Regions from separate parts of the Marinicrinis sediminis genome, predicted to be linked through region 1. Evidence: a T-box and tRNA genes for the amino acid it is inferred to sense, from the RefSeq annotation. Region 1 holds a T-box; the other holds one or more tRNA genes.
The links. The T-box of region 1 lies ahead of ACFSUC_RS02590 (valine--tRNA ligase). A T-box ahead of a tRNA ligase gene usually reads a tRNA of that ligase, here a tRNA-Val.
Positions count from the first base shown of each region.

Region 2: it has a tRNA-Val gene. The T-box ahead of ACFSUC_RS02590 (valine--tRNA ligase) is inferred to sense a tRNA for this amino acid. The anticodon was not compared.

Region 1 is NZ_JBHUMM010000002.1:198,985-209,847, forward strand. It holds gene murC (UDP-N-acetylmuramate--L-alanine ligase) at 1-891, opposite strand, end outside; gene ACFSUC_RS02585 (bifunctional folylpolyglutamate synthase/dihydrofolate synthase) at 899-2,236, opposite strand; gene ACFSUC_RS02590 (valine--tRNA ligase) at 2,297-4,969, opposite strand; T-box leader at 5,057-5,294, opposite strand; gene ACFSUC_RS02595 (hypothetical protein) at 5,544-5,708, shown strand; gene ACFSUC_RS02600 (hypothetical protein) at 5,719-6,042, opposite strand; gene ACFSUC_RS02605 (serine hydrolase domain-containing protein) at 6,279-7,538, opposite strand; gene ACFSUC_RS02610 (carbohydrate-binding module family 20 domain-containing protein) at 7,753-9,771, opposite strand; gene ACFSUC_RS02615 (LysM peptidoglycan-binding domain-containing protein) at 10,186-10,863, opposite strand, start outside.
Region 2 is NZ_JBHUMM010000037.1:1,195-12,057, forward strand. It holds gene ACFSUC_RS11805 (GIY-YIG nuclease family protein) at 1-567, opposite strand, end outside; gene ACFSUC_RS11810 (hypothetical protein) at 1,399-2,943, opposite strand; gene ACFSUC_RS11815 (hypothetical protein) at 3,442-4,584, opposite strand; gene ACFSUC_RS11820 (hypothetical protein) at 4,858-5,145, opposite strand; gene ACFSUC_RS11825 (hypothetical protein) at 5,159-5,482, opposite strand; gene ACFSUC_RS11830 (hypothetical protein) at 5,475-5,711, opposite strand; gene ACFSUC_RS11835 (helix-turn-helix domain-containing protein) at 5,892-6,182, shown strand; gene ACFSUC_RS11840 (hypothetical protein) at 6,226-6,402, shown strand; gene ACFSUC_RS11845 (hypothetical protein) at 6,494-6,688, opposite strand; tRNA gene ACFSUC_RS11850 (tRNA-Val) at 7,047-7,119, opposite strand; gene ACFSUC_RS11855 (DUF5316 family protein) at 7,223-7,540, opposite strand; gene ACFSUC_RS11860 (class I SAM-dependent methyltransferase) at 7,703-8,389, opposite strand; gene ACFSUC_RS11865 (class I SAM-dependent methyltransferase) at 8,558-9,328, shown strand; gene ACFSUC_RS11870 (DUF3221 domain-containing protein) at 9,714-10,085, shown strand; gene ACFSUC_RS11875 (Na+/H+ antiporter NhaC family protein) at 10,247-10,863, opposite strand, start outside.

The DNA of each region.
Region 1 (10,863 bases):
TGCAAATGGAATCCCGGCTTCCAGACAAACGATTGTGGCTGCCAGCGCATTGTATACATTGTACAAGCCTGGGATGGACAATTCCATTCTCCCCAGATCTTCTCCCCTGTGCAGCACATGGAAAGCCACCTTGCGGTCTCCGAGCTCAATATCGGTCGCCATATAGTCGGCATCCTGTTCAATGCCATAGGTGGTCACATTCGCCTTCACATCCGGCAGCAGTTCTCTTACATATTCATCGTCGAGACATACGACCGCACCGCCGTCTTCCTTCACCTGACTCAAAAAGGTGGCATAGGCTTTCTTCAGATTGTCAAAATTCCCATCATAATTCTCAAGATGATCCGCTTCGATATTCGTTACAATGGCCATAGCCGGATAATACTTCAGGAAGGACCCGTCGCTCTCGTCCGCTTCAGCCACCACATAATCCCCGTGTCCGGCTTTGGCATTGCTGCCAACATTCATGATCTCGCCGCCAATGATATAGGTCGGGTCGGTACCGCACTGTTCCATGATCAGGGCGATCATGGAAGAGGTTGTCGTTTTGCCGTGTGCACCGGCTACCGCCACGCCTTTCTTCGCATTCATCAGACGGGCCAGCATCTCCGAGCGATGAAGCAGCGGAATATTCAGGCGTTCTGCAGCCTGCAGCTCCACATTGTCTTTGGACAAAGCTGTCGAGAACACAACCATGTCAGCCCCTTCAACATGCGTTTCTTCATGGCCGATATAGATGTGGGCCCCTTTTTCCGCCAGTTTTCTGGTCAATTCCTGCTGGGCAACATCCGATCCGGTTACCCGATATCCCATCTCCAGCATCACTCTTGCAATGGCGCTCATCCCATATCCACCAATGCCAATAAAATGTACGTGCTCTGCTGTGCTCAAGTCCGCCTCACCAGCCTTTTTCAGATTCAGAATGATGCAGGACCCAGCTGCGAATGTCAGAAATCAGATAAAGGGTACCTGATACAACAGCCAAATCCTCTTCCTCTGTTATGTTCATCAGCTCAGACAGCGCCTTCTTCCAGTCCGGCTCTACCTGGACGTCGATATGCGCTGCTTCGGGAAATGTTTCGACCATACGCGCCAACGCTTCCGCCTGCATTTTCTTCCTGAAATCAGGTTCCGTAATGATCAAGGTTTTCACTATAGGTAGTATATGCGTCAAATATTCACGATGATTCTTCGTATCCAGCATTCCGAACAGAAAATGGACGTTTCGATCCGGATACAGCTCCTGTATCGCTTGCACCAATGCCTGTGCCCCTTCGGGATTATGCGCCCCGTCAATTAGCAAGGGAGGATCTGCCGAGAGCATCTCCATTCGGCCGGGCCAAAAGGCTTCCTTCAGTCCCTGGTGCAAATCCTCATCCTCGATGACCGCTGCATAGTATTGGCGCAGCACCTCGAGCACCATTACAGCCGCCGCCGCATTTTTCACCTGAAAGCTGCCCTTCATGGAAAGCTGCAAATTCGGAATATCTCGGAACGGACCGCTGAAATGAAATGCTGATCCCGCTTCACTACTTGTGGCTCCTGATGTATGAAATGCGTCATGAATAAAATAGCAGGAGCTCTTTTTCTCCGCTGCGACCGATTTCAATACGCGAATGACCTCGGGATGCTCTGCCGTGCTGACAAGCGGAACGCCCGGTTTGATAATGCCCGCTTTTTCGGAAGCGATCTGTGTAAGCGTGTCTCCAAGGATGTCCATATGGTCCATGCCGACATTCGTAATCGCCGTAACGATGGGAATGACGACATTGGTTGAATCCAGTCTGCCGCCAAGGCCCGTCTCCATGACGACATAATGGGGGTACGTATGCTTGGCAAAGTACAGGATGGACAAGGCCGTAACGACCTCGAACATCGTAGGAGACCCCAGTTCCGTCTGTGCAATCTGTTCCACGACAGGTTGAAGCTGATTGGCAAGATGAAGGACATCATCATCCGCGATATCCTGTCCGTTATACTGAATACGGTTCGTAAACCGCTCGATATAAGGGGATGTAAAACTCCCTACGTCATAGCCGCTCTGCTGCAAAACCTGGGCAATCATGCGGCAGGTTGAGCCTTTGCCATTTGTGCCGGCCACATGGATGACCTTCAACCTTCTCTCCGGTCTGCCAAAGGCCTCCATCAGGGCTTCCATCCGTTTTAGTCCCGGCTTGATCCCAAACGGGATCAGGGAATGTATCCATTCAACTGCTTCTTCGTACGCGTGCAGCATTTGACCAACACCTTTAAATAAAATAAACACCTGGGATGCGAACAAACTTTTACGATGCGATCAGGATTGTTGGAGCTCTTTCATCTCAGCCAATCGCTGCAGCACTTTGTCACGCTTTTCCGTGTAATCCGCTTGCTTGGCCTTTTCTTCCTCGATGACCTTCGCAGGCGCTTTGGCGACGAAATTTTCATTTGCGAGCTTCTTCTCGACCCGTTCCACTTCCTTGTCCAGGGATTGAAGCTCTTTTTGCAGCCTTGCGATCTCCTGTTCAATATCGATCAGGCCGGCAAGCGGCAAGTAAATTTCTGCACCGGTCACGATGGCCGTCATCGACTGATCGGGCGCTTCGACTTCCAGCCCCATTTCCAGATGACTCGTGCCACAGAAACGGATGATGTATTCTTCATTTTTGCGTAAAATGTCAGCCGCGCGCGTCTGGGTTGCTTTGAGAGACATCTCAATCTTGCGGCTCATCGGTGCGTTCACTTCACCCCGTATATTTCGAACCGCTCCAATGACATTTTTGAGCAGTTCCATTTGCTCCACTGCATCCGCATCCTCGAGACTGGAGGAATAGATCGGCCAGGCTGCCTGCACAAGAGTTTCTCCTTCATGAGGCAGATGCTGCCAGATTTCCTCACTGATAAACGGCATGAACGGATGAATGAGACGCATGGTCTGATCCAGCGCATAAGCCAGTACCGATTGGGTCGTACGCTTCGCCTGCTCGTTTTCGCCATACAGGTTGATCTTGGCAAATTCAATATACCAGTCGCACAAATCGTCCCAAATGAAGTTGTACAGGAGACGACCGACTTCTCCAAATTCATATTGATCCATCAGACGGGTTACGTCTTTCACAGTTTCATTCAGTCGATGCAAGATCCAGCGATCGGCCGTCTCGAGATTTCCACTCAGATCGATGTCCGATGCTTTGAAATCCTGCAAATTCATCAGCGCAAATCGTGATGCATTCCAAATTTTGTTCGCAAAGTTTCGGGTTTGCTCCACCTTTTCCCAGCGGAAGCGCAAATCCTGTCCCGGTGTGCTGCCTGTCGAAATCATGAAGCGCATGGCATCTGCGCCATACTTCTCAATGACCTCTAGCGGATCGACGCCGTTGCCGAGCGATTTGGACATCTTGCGCCCATCTGCATCCCGAACCAGACCGTGGATGAGCACATCCTGAAACGGAATCGTATCGGTGAATTCCAGCGCGGTGAAGATCATGCGCGCGACCCAGAAATAGATGATGTCATAGCCGGTTACGAGCACATTGGTTGGATAGAACCGTTTGAGATCCTCTGTCTGTTCCGGCCAGCCCAACGTTGAAAACGGCCAAAGTGCCGAGCTGAACCATGTATCCAGCACGTCCTGATCCTGACGGATATTCGTACTCTGACAGCTCGAGCAAGCCTGCGCCTCGTCTCTGGAGATCGTGGCTTCCCCGCAATCCTCACAGTACCATGCCGGAATCCGGTGTCCCCACCACAGCTGGCGAGAGATACACCAGTCTCTGACATTCTCGATCCAGTGCAGGTATATTTTCTCGAAGCGATCCGGGACAAACTGCACGCCTTTGCCTGACTTTTGCGCCTCAATCGCCCGCTCCGCCAGCGGCTTCATCTTCACAAACCACTGGGTGGACAAATACGGCTCCACGACCGCTCCACTTCGTTCACTGTGACCTACCTGATGAACATGCTCCTCAATCTGAATGAGCACCCCTTGCTCCTGCAGGTCTTGCACAATCTGCTTGCGGCATTCGAAGCGGTCTAGGCCCTGGTAAGGCCCGGCTTGACTGTTCATAGTCCCGCCTTCGTCCATCACGAGAATTTGCGGCAGCTCATGACGATTTCCTACCTCGAAATCATTCGGATCATGCGCAGGTGTAATCTTGACCGCCCCGCTGCCAAATTCCTTCTCAACGTATTCATCTGCCACAATCGGAATCTCGCGATTGACAATCGGCAACGTCAATGTCTTGCCAATCATATGCTGGTAACGCTCATCTTCCGGATGAACCGCTACGGCCGTATCGCCCAGCATCGTCTCCGGTCGAGTGGTCGCCACGACGATATGTCCACTGCCGTCAGATAACGGATATTTCAAGTGATACAGCTTGCCCTGGACTTCCTTGTATTCGACCTCAATATCAGACAGCGCTGTTCTCGCTGCTGGGTCCCAGTTGATGATATATTTGCCCCGATAGATCAATCCTTTTTCATACAGACGAACGAACACTTCCCGTACGGCCTTCGACAACCCTTCATCCAGCGTAAAGCGCTCCCTGGAGTAATCCAGTGAGAGCCCCAGCTTGTTCCACTGGGCGCGAATGGTATCGGCATAATGTTCCTTCCAGTCCCATACCTTTTCCAGAAACTTCTCTCTCCCCAGATCATAGCGGGAGACGCCTTCCTCTTCACGCAATTTTTGCTCGACCTTCGTCTGAGTGGCAATGCCAGCGTGATCGGTACCAGGCAGCCACAGCGTATCATATCCTTGCATCCGCTTCGTTCTCACCAGAATATCCTGTAGTGTGAAATCGAGCGCATGACCAATATGAAGCATACCGGTTACATTCGGGGGCGGGATCACAATGGTATAGGTTTCCTTGTCCTTGCGGTCTCCTGCCTTGAAAAAATCATTTTCCGTCCAATACGCCCCCCATTTCTGCTCGGCTTCCTTGGGGTTGTACGTAGTGGGCATGGAGATTTGCGGTTGTTCGCTCATGAATGGAGCCTCCTCGTGCATCATGTCTTTTCTGTGTATCAAATGTTAAATAACAGGGTGAAAAATATACAAAAAAACCTCCCGTCCGCAAAGGACGAAAGGTTCTGCTTCCGTGGTACCACCTTTATTCCGACCCCGTATACAGATCAGGTCGGCACTCGAACGCAGATAACGGCTGCGAACCGGCTCAAGCTTGCGCGCAATCTGCTGCTCACTCAAGCAACTCTAGGGCGACTTCGGCAGATACATCCTGTGGAATCTCTCAGCGCTGCAATTCCACTCTCTGAAGGGTTCACTGCTTACTACTCCCGTTCTCCGTTATTTTTCAATTTCACTTTCAAGTTCATTTCAAGTTCACTATTACTTGATTGATTCGGCTGCTGTCTTGCTTGATAACGTTGCTGCTATTGCGTCTATCATTCATATGATAACCGTGTTCAAGTCCAGAGTCAATAAGCGAATGTCCGGATGATGTGTGAAGGGTTCTCATCCATCTCATGCGTGCATATATCTAATAAGCGGATTCCGTGTTCCTAAAGCGTCATGTCCAACTTCTGCAAAGGAGGATTCCATCATGCATCAATGGTGGCTGAAGATACGCCTGTCTCTGCGTGCCGTCATCTTCCCGCTGATCTGCATCCAATTTTTTCGCACGCTGCTCTTCCCGACTCCTTTTGATGTGTTTATCCTGTTCGTTCTCTTTTTGGCTTATCTGGGCTTTCTGTTGCAGGTGTATTGAGTCTCGGGGATTACCAGTCCCACTTGCCTTTCCCGAGGCCAATCTTTTGCTCCAGCAGGTTCATCAAGGACTGCTTTTGAGGTTGCAGCGCGTCTGTTGTACAGACCGACTCCGGCTTGAAATGCAGTTCTTTTGCTTTAGCCAGGCTCGTCTCACTCAAATTATTGGTCGTTTCTGCGTGTTCAAAACAAGGTGGTGCAATATACGTGCTGTGCGTACGCTCCAGAATAATTCTCGTATCTCCTGGAGGCTCCGTCTCCACTTCAATGAACATCGCCGCGATCATGCCGATCACAAGCACAGCCGGCAGTCCGATCAGCCATCCTTTTTTCATCTCTCGCTCACTCCAGTTCCTTCGAGCAGGTACGTGAAATGTCTCCTGCTGCAATCTTGATCAGAGACATCATATCATACCCCCTGCCCTCAAGCTATGGACGAGAAGTGAACGGCGCTCCCCAAGCCGAGCGGATCAATACCATCGCCTGTCTTGTTTATAGCCTGACGGGATATGAGCAGACTTCTTTCTCTGTCCTACTGTCTTTCTGTCTTTCTGTCTAGCTGTCTAGCTGTCTATTGAAGAAGAAGGTTGCTTTCAAAATCAGCAAGCATTTGATTAATCTTCGTCTCCAAACCTCCGCGTTGCATGGAATCCCCAATATTGGTAAGGAAGATGGCAATCGTATCCTGGTCCGATTTCAAACGGATTAAACTGGTGAAGTCAACCGTATGACCAGTATGATATATCCATCCTTTCGCATCATTTATATTCCATCCATATCCATAGCCTTCCCCGTTTACCGCCTGCTCGGGTGTCAACATGCGCGCATAACTTTCCTCAGACAAGCCTTCTTTCCTGAGGATGGCCAGTCCCCACTTGTGAAGATCTTCCGCTGACGCATACAACCCTCCAGCAGAATAAAACACCGAGGCATCATACTCCATGAACGGGGATGCTTCGGCCTTTCCATCATATTCATACCCCTTTGCAAACGGCTCTTGTTTGCGGTCTTTTTCCAAATACCCCGTGTGGTTCAGCTCCAGCGGTCCCAAGATGCGCTGCTGCACATAATCCGCGTAGGACATTCCGGATGCCTTCTCTATCAGCGCACCCAGTACCACGTAGCCGGTATTGCTGTAATGATACCCCTTTCCCGGGTGAACGGGCTTTGTTTGCGCATCCAGTGCAAATTGGAGTAGCTTCTGAGCAGTCACTCCTTGTGTCCACCGTATCAATTCGAGCTGTTCCATTTGTCCGATCTCAGCCACATAATCTCCAAGTCCAGCGGTATGGGTAACCAACTGATGAATGGTCATCCCATTGTTCACAACAGGATGATCGATATAATCCGATACAGGATCATTCACATTCAGCTTTCCTTCCTCCTGCAAGGCGAGTATGGCGTAAGCTGTAAAGGCCTTGGATAAAGAACCGATGCGAAAGACGGTATCGGTCGTATTCGGCACTCGCTCTTCCATATCGGCATCTCCGTATGCCCGGGAAAACAGGACATCTTCTCCCCTAGCAAACAAGATGACCCCGTTGAACTTTCTTTCCGTCAGAAACGTATCCAGCTCGGAAAAGCGCTCACGCATGGCCGGATCATCCATCTTCTCGGAAATCTTCTCTTTCTTGCCGTCATCCTGCTCCGAAGTAGGGTCCGCTTCGTTCACAGGGACGGAGATCGAAGTCGGGGCGGGGGGTGAAACTTCTTCATTGGACGAGTGTTTGTTCTGTTCATTGTTGCATGCTCCCAGTACGGACAGGATGACGACAAGTAGGATTAGTAGTGCAAAAGACTGCACTCGTTTTTTCCTGGTTGCTGTGTTCATTGTAGGCAATACACACACCTCTTTCCTGAATATGTATATCTCCTTATACGATTGTCATTGAAAGAGGTTTCATTATATATATTACCAGATCTAGATGAACTCCAATAAAAATCCCTCCTGACAGTTCCTTGCGCAAGTAAGAAGCACCTGCAAACAAGGGATAACAACTGTGCAGAAGGGAGGGTACAACACGCAAGTCCATGCAATGAATTAATTAGAAGCTGACATTTACAACTGGATTACTGGCAGATACGGTATAGGTTCGATTTCCACCGCTCTGCCACTGGACATTATTATTGGCATCCTTTTTGATCGCCTTGAATTCAATGGCTTGTCCGGCAGGCAAATCAACCGTAAAGGTCCAGGTCGGATAATTCGTTGTGCTTCCTGGGCCCAGGGCTTGAGCCGTATTCCAGTTCCCCAATTCGGAGGTATTGCCGACGAGGTATACATTTTGCCCCCAGGTCGTGGTCGCATTTTGAATGTTAAAGGTCACCGTAACCGTATTCCCCGGGTTGGTCGTTCCCGGCTTGGTAGCGGTTACAACCCCGTCCTTGATCCAGGCATCCTGGGTTACCAGATAGCCGGGATTCTGTGAAGCCGGAACTTGCTGGCCATTGCTGTTGAAGATGACGCTGGCCTGATCCCATCCGTTGATGGTATAGGCATACCAGCCATCTCCCTCAGAGGTCATGGCCACGCCCGGCCAGGCAGCGCCTTCTCGGGTTGGCGTCACAGAATCATCATAATAATACATATTTGGGGTTCCCCATCCGTCCGGTTTGTAGAAGTGAACGGTCAAGTCCCCTCCAGGGGTTACCACACCGGATTCATAGAGAACCGCAATTTGTCCACCGCCCAGATTACCCGTCAATCTTCCATTAGAGACGGTGAAGGTTCCGCCGCCGCTGGCCTTGTTCTGATAAGTGCCATTTGCGAGGTTTGTCGGAGAATCAATATATGCATTGCCTCCGAGATTGATAATCGCCGTTCCTTTCGTTCCACGATCTACGATGAGGATTTCATTCCCCTGCGTGCGCATATATTCATTTTGTCCGACCATCGCGTTGTGGAATTGATTGATAGCCTTCACATCCGGGTCCTTCCACAGGTTGTCCCCTGGTTGACCGAGACTGGAAGCAAACTTGCCTCCTCCCGCCGGGCGGTTGAAGAACAGGGAAGTCGTACCGGAACGTGCTGCGATCATGGCCCAGCCCATCTTGAGCTGCCAGTCGCTCATGTAGGTAGATTCGTTTCCGTCGTTCGCATAGGTATCATGCGATTCTACCCAGGTAACCAGCTTGGACGGGCTGACTCCGCTCGAACCGTAATCTACCAGGTTGTTCACACTCTTGTTGCTATGATGACCAACCGCATTTCGGATTCGGTGCCCATAGCTGGATGGCGTCACACTCATGTAATTGGCGTACCCGGCAAAATTGTCCGCGCCCCCTTGCAGTACCTCTCCATACAAGTACAGGTTGTTGGCATTGTTGAGGGAACCGAATACACGCGGCCAGAAATTGGAGCCAGCTGGATCATTCGGAAGCTCGATATGCTTCGCTGCATCGAAACGGAATCCATCCGCACCGAGACTAATGGCATCATTGAGGAAGTTAATGATCATGTTTTGCAGTTCCTGATTGGAAGTGTTCAAATCAGGCAGACCGATGCCCCACTGTGTCACCTGCCATCTGTCATTGTAGTTTTCAATACCTCGGGCTTCATGCCAGAAGTACGGATTGTTCTTGATGGCCGGATCTACATTGTTGGCTGGCGTATACTGCAAGCCACCACCCCCGGCATTTCCGGTATGATTAGCTACGACATCAACGATAATGCTGATTCCGTATTGTTCTGCTTCCTCACACAATCTCTTGAACTGATTGCGATCTCCTAACTGATTGTTGCCAATATAGAAGTTGGTTGGCTGGTAGAGTACCCACCAGTAACTGCCACCCATCGTCGGTTCCTTGGTGCCTTGAATCGGGGATGTTTGAATCGACTTGAAGCCTGCCGCTGCTATTGCAGGCAGATTGTTGGTAATGCTGTCAAAGGACCAGTTCCATGCATGGAAAATCAGACCGTCTTTCGTCTGTGCCGGCAATCCATAATTCGTCGCTGCCTGTACCTGCTGCTGAGGCGGTTCCGCGATAGGAACGACACCCCACGTCTGCAGCATCATAACCGCTGCTAATATTACACTCCATACTGCTTTTTTTCCGAATTTCATCCTCTTACCCCTTTCATTTGTTAGTTTGCCTGTGCCTGCTGATACATCCAACTCGTACATTTCGCACTGCCGCAAATAATTTTTTAAATGCACCGAGTCATGAATGCGCTTACAGACCTATGGACAATACATCCTTTGGACTCTATAAATCTGCTTCATCCCTCCTTATAATAAAAATATACAGCTCAACACGGTGTCTGCTCCCTGCCTGTCCTTCCCAAATCCACAGAATGGAAAACGCTTTCTTGATTCCATTTAGTAAACCGGTTTCTTTATTTATTACATATATAATATCATTTAATGAAAATAATAGTCAAGTTATTCTACTAATAAATAAAAGAGAGTACAGCGGGAAACTGTACTCTCTTCATGCTCTAAAGTGTATTCTACTTGTCTCGTGACACTCATCCCCGGTTATCCGAGGGATGGAATATACAAGATTTGCCCTTCTTCGATGTGATCCTGCTCCAGGCGATTATAGAGCAACAATTCCCGCGGGTTCATCTCATAGCGTTCTGCAATCGTGTCGATGGTATCCTGCTTTTGCACGATACACAGTCGCATCCGCTTGAATTCATCCTGCTCCTGACGCTGGCTCAGGAACAGACTTTTCCATGCAGCACCGCTGCTGCTTTCATCTTCCGTTGACGCATTGCCTGCCTGGATGTCGTCTGCTGCGGCGTCTTGCTCTTCCTGGCCTTGCTCGTCAAAAGGCTGATCTTCTCTATGTATGAGCGATTTGAGGCCTTTCATCAGTCCCTTTTTCTCCGGGACTTCCTCGGTCACTTCTGCCGCTTCCTCTTTCTTCGAACCAAAGGCAATTTTCATTTTCTTGCCCTTCTCCGGCTGTGGTTCTACCTGCTCTTGCTCTGCGGCTTCCTCATTCAACATCGGATTCGGCTGGTTCATCTCATTCGCTTCCTGCATTGCTTTATTGAATTTCTCAGCAGCTTCATTCATCACTTCTGATTGTTCATTCGCTGGAGCCTTTTCCTTACCCTTTTCCATGACAGAATCGGGTTTGTTGTCATCCTTTTTGGCAGGTGCTTGTTTGGGCATTTCTTTCTTGGCTTCCTGCTTGGGTTCTTCTTT
Region 2 (10,863 bases), on a different contig from region 1:
ATCTAAAGTAACGTACGGGTACATTTCTGGTTCAACAGATTTGTACCTATCACGTATACGAATACGTGAAATCATAGCATATTCAATTTTATCTTTATATAATTCATGGATCTCTTTGTTGCTCTTCCCTGCTTCTACGAGTAATTTGATGCGTACGATATCTTCAATCTGACATTTGCCATTCCAGCGAGGATTTGAAATTCCCGATTGAACCTCACTCATTTTGGCTTTATGGTTAGCAGCTTCTCTGCCACTACGCATTTTCTTTTTTACGCACTTTACACGATTCTTGTTATAGAGCATTCCTGCATCCCAATATACATCCTGCCAATATTGTTCAACTATGTACAGGTCACTTTTTCGGCTTACTTGTTCGACGATTGTAAATGCAAATGCATCCTCACCGTACTTATCCCAATCTGCCTGCAAATCTGCATTAGAGTACTTGTCCTTCTTCAGTAAACTTTTATAATTGCTCCATCTCTTTTTGATGTCACTGGCACTCCCAATAATCATCTTGTCATTCTCGTTACATACAATTGCGTACACACCCATTAATTTACTCATTTCTTATTAAACCCCTTCACATCTCTATTATTTTTGCCCAACACAAAAAGGACTGCTTAACTTAAGCAATCCTCCGTATTGGTTCCGTCAATAATAGGTCGCTTGCTACATTACAAGCTAAAGGGCTATTATCACAACAGTCCATATATAAAAGACCCACCTACATAATGTAAGTGAGTCTTAAAAAATCAATATGCAATTACGCCTGTCTCTACTTAAGGTATTCTCATAAAAATATGCCGAGTATCAATGATAAAACCTTATAATACTATTGCTATCAACATTACATAAGTGTATTATAATTTATTTTGATTTATAGGGGAATGATTTATTTCACTATGAATATTCACTCCCCTATAAATACCATTATCTCGAAAACTCAAAAAACACAGACGAGCGAAAGTCCTTGTCTCCCAAGGGATTTCAAATCTATAATTTCAGATGTTTTCTCGTGAATGTGACGAAATCCCTTGGGAGAGTAGGAGAATTTCTATTTGTCGGATTTTTTTTCGTTTTTTCATTTTACTTCTCTTCCATATATCTTTCTGCTTTTCTTTCCAACAGTCGCTACAATATAATTTTCTATTACTTGTAAGTTCTATTCTTTTTCTACAAGATATGAATATTCACTCCCCTATAAATACCATTATCTCGAAAACTCAAAAAACACAGACGAGCGAAAGTCCTTGTCTCCCAAGGGATTTCAAATCTATAATTTCAGATGTTTTCTCGTGAATGTGACGAAATCCCTTGGGAGAGTAGGAGAATTTCTATTACTTCACATTTTTCGTTGAGTTTCTAATTTAAGCGGTGCAAATTTGCGCCATAGATTTACCCTATATTATACTCTCTATTTATTTCATCAATTAATGGGTTATCAAATGGATTATTCAGATTAACACTAGGTCTAGAGTCATCGACGATTATTTTCTTTTCTTCCTGTTGTTTTTCAATTCGTCTCTGCTCTCTCATTCGTTCTTTTTTTGACAAGTTCTCTTCATCATTTGGGCCGTAGCACATCCAATGATCAAATTCCCAATCTTCATCATATTTTTTATCACTGTTGACTTCTTCTTTAATTCGATTACGCAACTGGTCGAACTTGTTTTTATAAATTGTTTGGTTCCATTGATTTTCTTTCAAAACCATATCCTTAAACTGTTTAAACAATTTTGAGATTATTTCACTTGAAACTCTAATATATCCATCATGTTCACCCAATCCATAGTCACCAGACAAAAACCCTCTCATTGGTATCTCTTCAATATGTGTTGTATAACCAGTAAAACCACCATCAAAAGAATGATCCTCAGTCTTATTAGTGCGTATAATTGTATCTTGAAGCGTTAGTTTATCTGCATCATTCACAGAAAAATCAATAACATTTCCATCTCTCATTAAGGGAATACCTTTGCACTTAGCAACAATACTTATAATTTCGTTCTTTTCTCTAACACGTTGCTGTGCCTGTTCTTTCATCTTTGCTTCGTTCAATTTTGCTTCAGCAGCCATCATGTCTTTATTAATGTAGAACATGGTTTTCTCAGGTATTTTTTTCAGTCGCTTGTCACATTGCTCTTTAAACTCTGGAATGTCAATTTGTTTATGATATAAAAGACAATCTTCATATGTAATTCTTGCATTCCAATTTTTCCAGTTACCCCATTCAATTTCTATTTTCTGTTCAGTATCTTGTTGTTCAGTTGAATCATTCATTGGCGTACCTGGAACCTTATCTTGAACCCCAATAAAATACTCGTAAGGAGTGGATTTGTATTGACCGTTATTCAGTTGCTTTTTATTCCATCCTTCGCGACTAACCAGCTTCTTATCAAGCATACTTCCAATTGTTCTTTCTACCGTATCACTGCTACATTCCAGTAGTGATTCCCAAGCAGTAAGGCTTTTATCAAATCCCTTTTTGTTACGGTTCTTTTTATTAGATTGTTCAATGCGATGAATGCAGCAGAGAGCATAATTTTCATATACATCGTCTGTTTTGTCATATAAGCTCTTATGTATCGGCTCATATTTACCGTCAAAGTTGTTGAATGCTATTACTATTGTTTTGTCGTAATTAAATTCACCCTTTTTATTAGCAATCAATTCATCATCAGATGTAAGTATTGTGATTAATCCCCGATCCTGTAACTCCCAAACTTTATTTTTTACATTTCCTTTGTTTATAGCCGATCTTTTATTTTTGTAATAATGTTGAATCTCTGTTAACCTATTGATAGTAATTTCAGCAACGTTCAAAAATGCATTCCATCTACTAGCCAAAAGAGCATACCAGTACCAATCAAGTGGTGATAATTTATATTTACCAGTATCCATAAAACAGTTATAAAATTTAATAAATCCTTCATTCTTCATTTAGTAATTTCCTTCCAAAATTATTTAGTGTTTCAGATTTTCAATTCCAAAAAACACTTACCTACCTTACTGTATTCTGTTAGTTTGTTTTCTGTTAAATTGTATTCTGTTAAATTGTATTCTGTTAATATTAGGGTAGTAAATGCGCTACCTGTTACATGTTTAGTACCCTATCGGAGCATGAACGTGTAGCATGTTTACTCCTGTATCGGTACATGTCACCTGTTACATGTTTAGTACCCTATCGGTAGGATTGAATATGTTACACGTTACACATTCACTACCCTATCGGTTTTATTCCGATTTTTAGAATATTCCTTTACTATCTCGTGAAGCTCAGGTGTACTCTTAAACTGCCAGAATTGATCCTTGCTTACCACATGGAATCCTGTGCAGATGAATTCAAAATTGTGCTGGTATCGAAGGAATCTCATGAGTGATCTATCGTAAACGTAAAAGTATTCTTGCATTAGTTGTTACCTCCAAAAATATTTAGTATCAGGAGAGTAGAGGATATCCTCTACTCTGTTTTCCTGCTAAAATAGACATGTATTTTGATAAGGCTATCCTAAAATTTTTTTGTGTATATTCTTCATTGAAGAGAGTCTTTTCTTCATTATATAAACTTCGTCCGAATCTAAACATGCCTTCAGATGAACGATGAGTTTCTTTGTCTACTTTCTCCAACAATTTAGGAGAAGGGAGATAACTTTCCCCAATTGAATATGGTGAGTGAAATGAAAAGGATATATCGGGAATGTTTTCATTCTCAATTTGAATAAAATATAAGGAATAATAATCTCTTTCGGTATAGTGAATACAATACGAACAAGATTCAATTTCTTCGGAATATATATCTACATACGATTTGATATCAACATCGGTATATTTATATTCATCATAATGCATTGAACACAAATCAATTGTTGTTTTCTTGTGATTTTCAGGTCGATAGAATGCAATACTAGTATAAGGTGACAACACTAATTGCTTCATGGCTTCATTTTTCATTTCGTAAAAAAGTTCTTTTGCATCATAATCACCATTACACTGATGTTCTTTCGCCCATCTTGATATCCATACTGTCCAAAAAGCTAGATCATATGTGGAAGACAGTATACTGTTTTCTTCTAAATCCCATTTACTTCTAATTTTATTTATATTTTTTTCGAATTCAATTCTGGCTTGTGCCTTCTTTTTATTTAATTCGATATTTTTTAAACGTGTATTCTTTGCTTTTTCAACAGCTTTCTTTCTGTTTTCTGATACTTTTTGTTTGTGTGCAACCCTCCATTGTTCAATCATCTCTTTATTTAAGCGATCAATATAGTAACGATTGAATAAGGGATAATTCCCGTATTGGCTCCTCTTGTATCCTACAATTGGAAGCTTATTTTCCTCAGTCCAGCGTTGGCGCTCCGTTTTGGTACAGTTGTATTTCGATTCGAATTCTACCGGTGTTACACCTGTAACTAAACCAAATTGAGTGAAGAATTCCTCAAGCTTAGACTCATCCTTTACACACTTCTCCTGAATAATTTCAAACAATTTGATATCAGACATTCTAGTGTGTGTTTCAAATCCTAAAAATTTTTTTAGTTCTGACTTATTACATTTTTTTACTAAATCCTTACTTATCATTTGTTTCCTCCGATTGTATTTTAGATTTTTTTAGATATAACTAAGTTATAGTTGAAAAATGAACATAGATGATATATAATTCAGATACAGATAAAGAACATGCTTTTAATTAAAATGGAATGATCAGCACCTCCGAACAAGCGAATAAAAAGTTAGGATGCTAGATCACCACAAAGCTAGCACCCCTATCATATTAACATACCAAACTCTAGTAATTATTACAAGAGTTTATTTATCATTCGAATATTTATTTACTTTTTAGATTCTTTTTTATCATTCAAAATATACTTGCTTAAATCCCCAATCAAACGATTCCTCACCCAATGTCTCATCTGACCCTAGTACACATTCCACTGTTTTTTGCCAGTATACAAAATAGCCCTCTTTTACTTCGCATACAAAATTTTTAAAACTATCAATCGGAGCGTAGAAATATAAGTCATTGTATGTGGCAAGGTGATACCCATCATTACTATTTACTACATTTTGATCACTAGTAAAGGCCATCTCTCCATTAATATCAAGTATCCATACTTTTCTAACTTCTACAGCACTAGACATAACAAACAGCTCCTTATTTTAATATTTTTTTGATTTGCTTATATTGTTGTTGTGATAAGATTACATCAGCACCAGTATATCTTGCTATCTTAAGATCATGATCTAATGCAATGACGTTATTTGGATTGAGTAAGGTCGATCTACCTTTTATAAATCCATGTGCTGTTAAAGCATCTCCTAAAAATATAAAATTAGAAATCAAATTATACATAGTATGATCAGCATAACCAATATAGCCGGACTGATCGCATTCAATAAAATCGATTGAATTGACTGGAAGCCAATGCGTCTCTCTATTTTGAGTCATAACGGGAATAGTATACAAAAGTTCAGTCATTCAGGAGAATCCCCTTCCATTTGCTGATAATGTCATCTCGTTCGGCTCTCAGACGGTCAATTTGAGCTTGTACAGCGCCTACTTGCTCATCCGAGGGGAATCGTCCCATATTGGTACTGGCAAGCCGTAGATGGCATTGAGCTATGTCCACCAATGTTTGAAGATCCTCATCAGACATAACGCTTAAAATACATTGGATACTTGGTTTGTCTGTGGTTGTTGGTTGCATGATTCGTCCTCCCTTATACTAAAAATTGGAAATAGGAAATTAGTCCATTATACCCATTGTGAGTCTAGGGTTGTAATGGTAAATTTATATCTGTAATCGTATTTACGATTATTTATACTTTGATTATACATACGTATTTACGATTGGTCAACAACTATTTTTATTTTTTTGGAGGAAATTATGAAAGAGATTAATGACAGGATTAAACAATTGCGTTTAAATGAGGGTCTCAGCATGAAGGCTTTTGCCGAAATCATTGGAGTATCGGCTGGCAACGTAGGCGATTGGGAGAGCGATAAAAGAGTCTCAACACCAAGCTCTGTTGCTTTACAATCAATAGCAAGAAATTTTGAGGTGAGTTTAGATTGGTTAATAAACGGACAAGAATCTATTAGTGTTGAAGGTTTAACACAAGATCAGATTGCTAAAATTAAGCATTATATAGACAATCTTAAAAAAGACCCCCATTGATTAGGAGCCTTAAATCAGAATTTATATGGAGGTGATCTAAAATATGAATAAGCCATTATTGTACCTAAGCCTATTAAGCATCATTATCGGTGTGGCTATTTTTTTGTTAATGTCCCATGATGATCCAGCCTATTTGAGGATTTTAATGCCTTTGTTTAGTGCGAGTACATTGTTGTTGGGATGTATTGGATTTTATAAAAGTATAAAAGCTAATCAATAGGGTAAACATACATAATATTGAGGTGATGCATAAATTGCAAGAAGAGAAAAACAAGGTTGAACCGCTTGAAATTAGTAATAGGTCGCAATATTTACAATAAGCAGTTAACAACAAATCTATCTAATGCTTCTTGTGCTGATTTTAAACTAATAGGGTCTTCTACAAGATGTATCGTCATTTTGAAACCATCGCTGTTTTTATCACATATCAAGCATTTTTCCCCTTCACTATTGATAACTAACCTGTACTTGTCTCCATTAATATAAACAAATTCCTTTTCACTCATGTCGTCACTCCCTCGCTACAGTAAAGATAAGGCGTAAAACTTTAAAATTTAAAAAATATCAAAAGACTATTTAGATATTATAAAACCATTAGAGTAGCATAGATAGTAGTAACTTATGGTGCTTGCAATGGCTGTTTCAAGATGTTGAGCGAGTTAAAATAGTACTAAAAATAGCTCATCAATTTATCTAGTGAGCTGCTTTATGATATTATTTTCCCTAATGAAAAATTGTTCCTGCGGTATTTGTAGCACCAAAAATAGCACCACATCTAACAATTAACAAGACCTAGATCACGATGCGGATTTCGCGCACAAAAAAATCCCTTTAGTATGAAGGGATTTTAAGCTTTAGATGAAATGACCTGTACTGGGTTCGAACCAGTGACCTCCACCCTGTCAAGATGGCGCTCTCCCAGCTGAGCTAACAGGTCGGGTATGCTTGTTGGTTGACTGTGCCGTTTGGCGACAAGGATTATCTTATCAAGTTTTCTCTTGACTGTCAACACGGATTTTTACATTTTCTTTACGGCCCTTTTATAGCCACAGCATTACGGCACCCGCCAGCAGACTGGGCAAGGCGAAACCGAGTACATAAAGCGTCCAGCGCTGCCTGCTCTTTCGATCTTCGTCTGTCTCACTTACCGTATTGCTTCTCACCTGACCGCCGTTTAGCAGTCCACCTGACAGTACAGCAGACAGAAAGCCACCACCAATACCTACAGCCAGAAGCAGCGTTCTCGTCTCGCTCACGCCCGTTCCGTCACTATCTCCACTTACCCAACCATAGATCAGAATGCCGCACATCGCGACCATACCCAGCAAGATGCTCTTCCACATGCCTACTCGCCTCATTTCCTTGCCTCTTCATTTCTGTGTCTTCCCTTATTGTAAACCTGCTCGAATCGATTTGCCAACTTCGACCCTGCTGCCAGTCACCCTCATTCACAGATGTCCGTGCACTTCGAGTCTTGTCATTGCGTCTCATTCCTGATCACTCAGCTTCAACAGCTGCTCCTACAGCTGTTTCCACCACATTCCCGCAAATTCCGGTACGGTGGACCACTGGGCCTCCTTCACCCGATCTGCAAACTCCGCCCCGAAGAAAAACCGTACTTCTTCGATCGCCTCTTCCACATGATCGAACGCATAATCCAGTCTGAAGACTTCTCGCTTCATTCCATATGTCGTTTCCAGTTCCTTGAAATAGGGAACGAGAAAATCAGGCGGTTCTGGCGTGGTCGTCGCCGTTCCCATATTCTCGAACAGGATAATCGTGCCATTTGTTCGCAGCACACGGGTGATTTCCATCATCATTTGCTGCAAGTTGTCACGCCAGCCTGTCACATGAAGGTTGGCTGAATAGCACAAACTCCAACCAGCCAGTACCACATCAAATTGATTATCTCCAAATGGAAGCTGAAGATGGTCAGAAACGACCGTTTCAATGCGTTGCAGTGCCTGCATTCGTGCCTTATCCAAGAGCAGTTCAAGCATTTCCTTTGACACATCCAAGGCCACGACCCGCTCAGCATAGATGGCCGCAGGAAACGTAAGCCGTCCGCTACCTGCCCCAATATCCAGCACCTGCTTACCTTTCAGATCCACGATCCGGCTGATCTCAGGCATCAGGCTGCGTTGACGACCGATCAATTGATCGTATTGCTGGGCTTGTTCTTGATAAATCTGATCATGACTCGACAAACGTAAAACCCCTCTCAATCCTTAATTATAGGTATATACTATTAACTTCATAATTTTTATATATTTCATCTATGTATAAAATCCGGTTATGCTATGAATATATCAAAACCCCATCATTTGGCAAGCGGTTTTTTGATTCTACACCCCAATTAGAAAGGATGTTTACACATGCAAACACATCATTGGAACGCCAATCAATACGACGAGCAACATGGTTATGTTTCCGGCTATGGTCAAGAACTCATAGATGTACTCGCGCCAGTAAAAGGGGAGAACATTCTGGATGTGGGCTGTGGCACGGGAGATTTGGCTGCTGAAATCGCTCAATATGGCAGCCATGTATACGGAATCGATGGTTCCGCAGAGATGATCAACCAGGCGAGAAGCAAATACCCGCAGCTCAACCTGGCCGTGGCAGACGGCCAGCGCTTTCATCTCAACCAGCAGTTCGATGCGGTGTTTTCCAATGCGGCGATCCACTGGATGAAGGAGGAACCCGAAGGTGTGATCCGATGCATTCATCAACATCTGAAGCCAAACGGACGCTTTGTTGCAGAAATGGGTGGCTTCGGAAATATCCAGCATATCATAGAGGCTATTCTTCACGTTCTCCAGCAGGATCATGGCATCGATGCATCGCCCCTGCTGCCGTGGTATTTCCCAACTCGGGAAACCTATACTGCCTTGCTCACCCATCACGAGTTTACCGTACACATGGCGAACATCGTTCCCAGACCGACACCGCTTGTCCCGGGGGAACAGAGCATGCGACACTGGCTCGAACAATTTGCCTCCTCTCTCTTCGTAAGTCTGGATGCCGAGCAACGAGACTCCTGTTTGCATCGTGTCGTTGAACTGCTAAAGCCAAAGCTCTATGACGGGACACGTTGGACAGCAGACTATGTCAGACTGCGCGTGTACGCTACCAAAAATGAGTGACCTGAACCTACAACTAAGGATCGTTACCAGATCGTTCAAGTTCATGGAACCGTCCCAGTCCAGTCAGAGTCCCAAGCGACAAGCATAATTTCAGAGCGGAACGATCTTATGCAACCAGAAGTTACACAACTCGAACAGACTCTGGTACAGTCCTCTTTAGTACAGACGCTGGTTCGGTCTTTGGTGCAGTCTTCTTTGGTGCAGAGTGTGGTACAGTCTTTTGAAAAGTGTTTTGGGATAGGCACTGATACAGACTTGATATATTCATTGGTATACACTCTGGTATTGGGCAGCCTGGCAAATATCTTTCACCTGTCCGTCATTCATAAGACGCACATCAGGGTATAGATAGAAAAATAAGTGAAAGAAACATAGGAGGCCCAAAATGAGAACCAATTGGAGAATAACAGGCTTGCTTATCCTGCTTCTACTCGTTTCCCTTTTCGCTATCGGTTGCATGAATAAACCAGCTGAAAGCAGTGGCGACATCGGTCTGGTCGGGGCAAAGGAATATGTGAAAGGCAAGCCACACATCTTGTTCCTGCAAGAAGTGGAGAAACAAGATGATGTAGACGAATTAGATGACTTGATTGAGGAAGCAGCCCGTAACCGTCAACTCATCTGGTTGTATGTTCAGGATGAAGACATGTACGACACGTTGAACATCGGGGACGTAGTGGAAATACAGGCAAGTGAAGAAGTCGCCGCATCCGACCCGCCTATTGGAACCGCCGAATCGATTCACATCGTGGAATGACTGCCTGCAAATCGTAAGATCCGAACATAAAAAAGGTACCGTATATTTCAACGATACCTGAGCCGTTCATAGCACTCGATTTGATGAAAAGGATAAGGTGATTCGTTCCAAATAAACCCGGATGATATCAAGGGAAACTTTCCATACCAGCCTTTAAACCGTCAGGAAGACAGATTGGCTGGTATGGAAGGTTGAGCCTTTTGCGAGCTCCTGTCTCTTCGCATCGACACCCATAGCGTACAGAGCGGCAGACACCACAGAAAAATTGCATATGGCACATACGCCGTAACCGGAACGTCCAAAATAGTCGCACAGAGCAAGGCGAGCATATTCCAGGGGATCAGTCCGGCTGTCACCAGTGCGGTGTCCGAGACAACCCTCGAAAGATCGGCAGAGGCAAAGCGTTGAATCCACACCGGTCGAACCGTCTTGCCACTTACCATGAGTGGCAGGGTCTGGGTACAGGAGATCATGCCCAATAACACGCCAAACCCGAACAGTTTCATCGTTGCCACCAGCATGGATGTACGGCCGCCCATCATTCGCTGAATCCACGGCTCAATGGCATTCGCTCTTTCCAGCACGCCAATCAGCGCGCCTGCCAGTCCGATTAGGCAGATCAGATCGAGCATATCCAGAAGACCCTTGGTATGCAGCGCGGCATACCCACCTTGATCCCAACCCGTAAGCAGAGAAGTCGACCACTCCATGAGGGTCACACCCTGCCAGATACTGCCGAGCACCATACTGGTGGCAATCGAAATGCCAAACGTCCAGA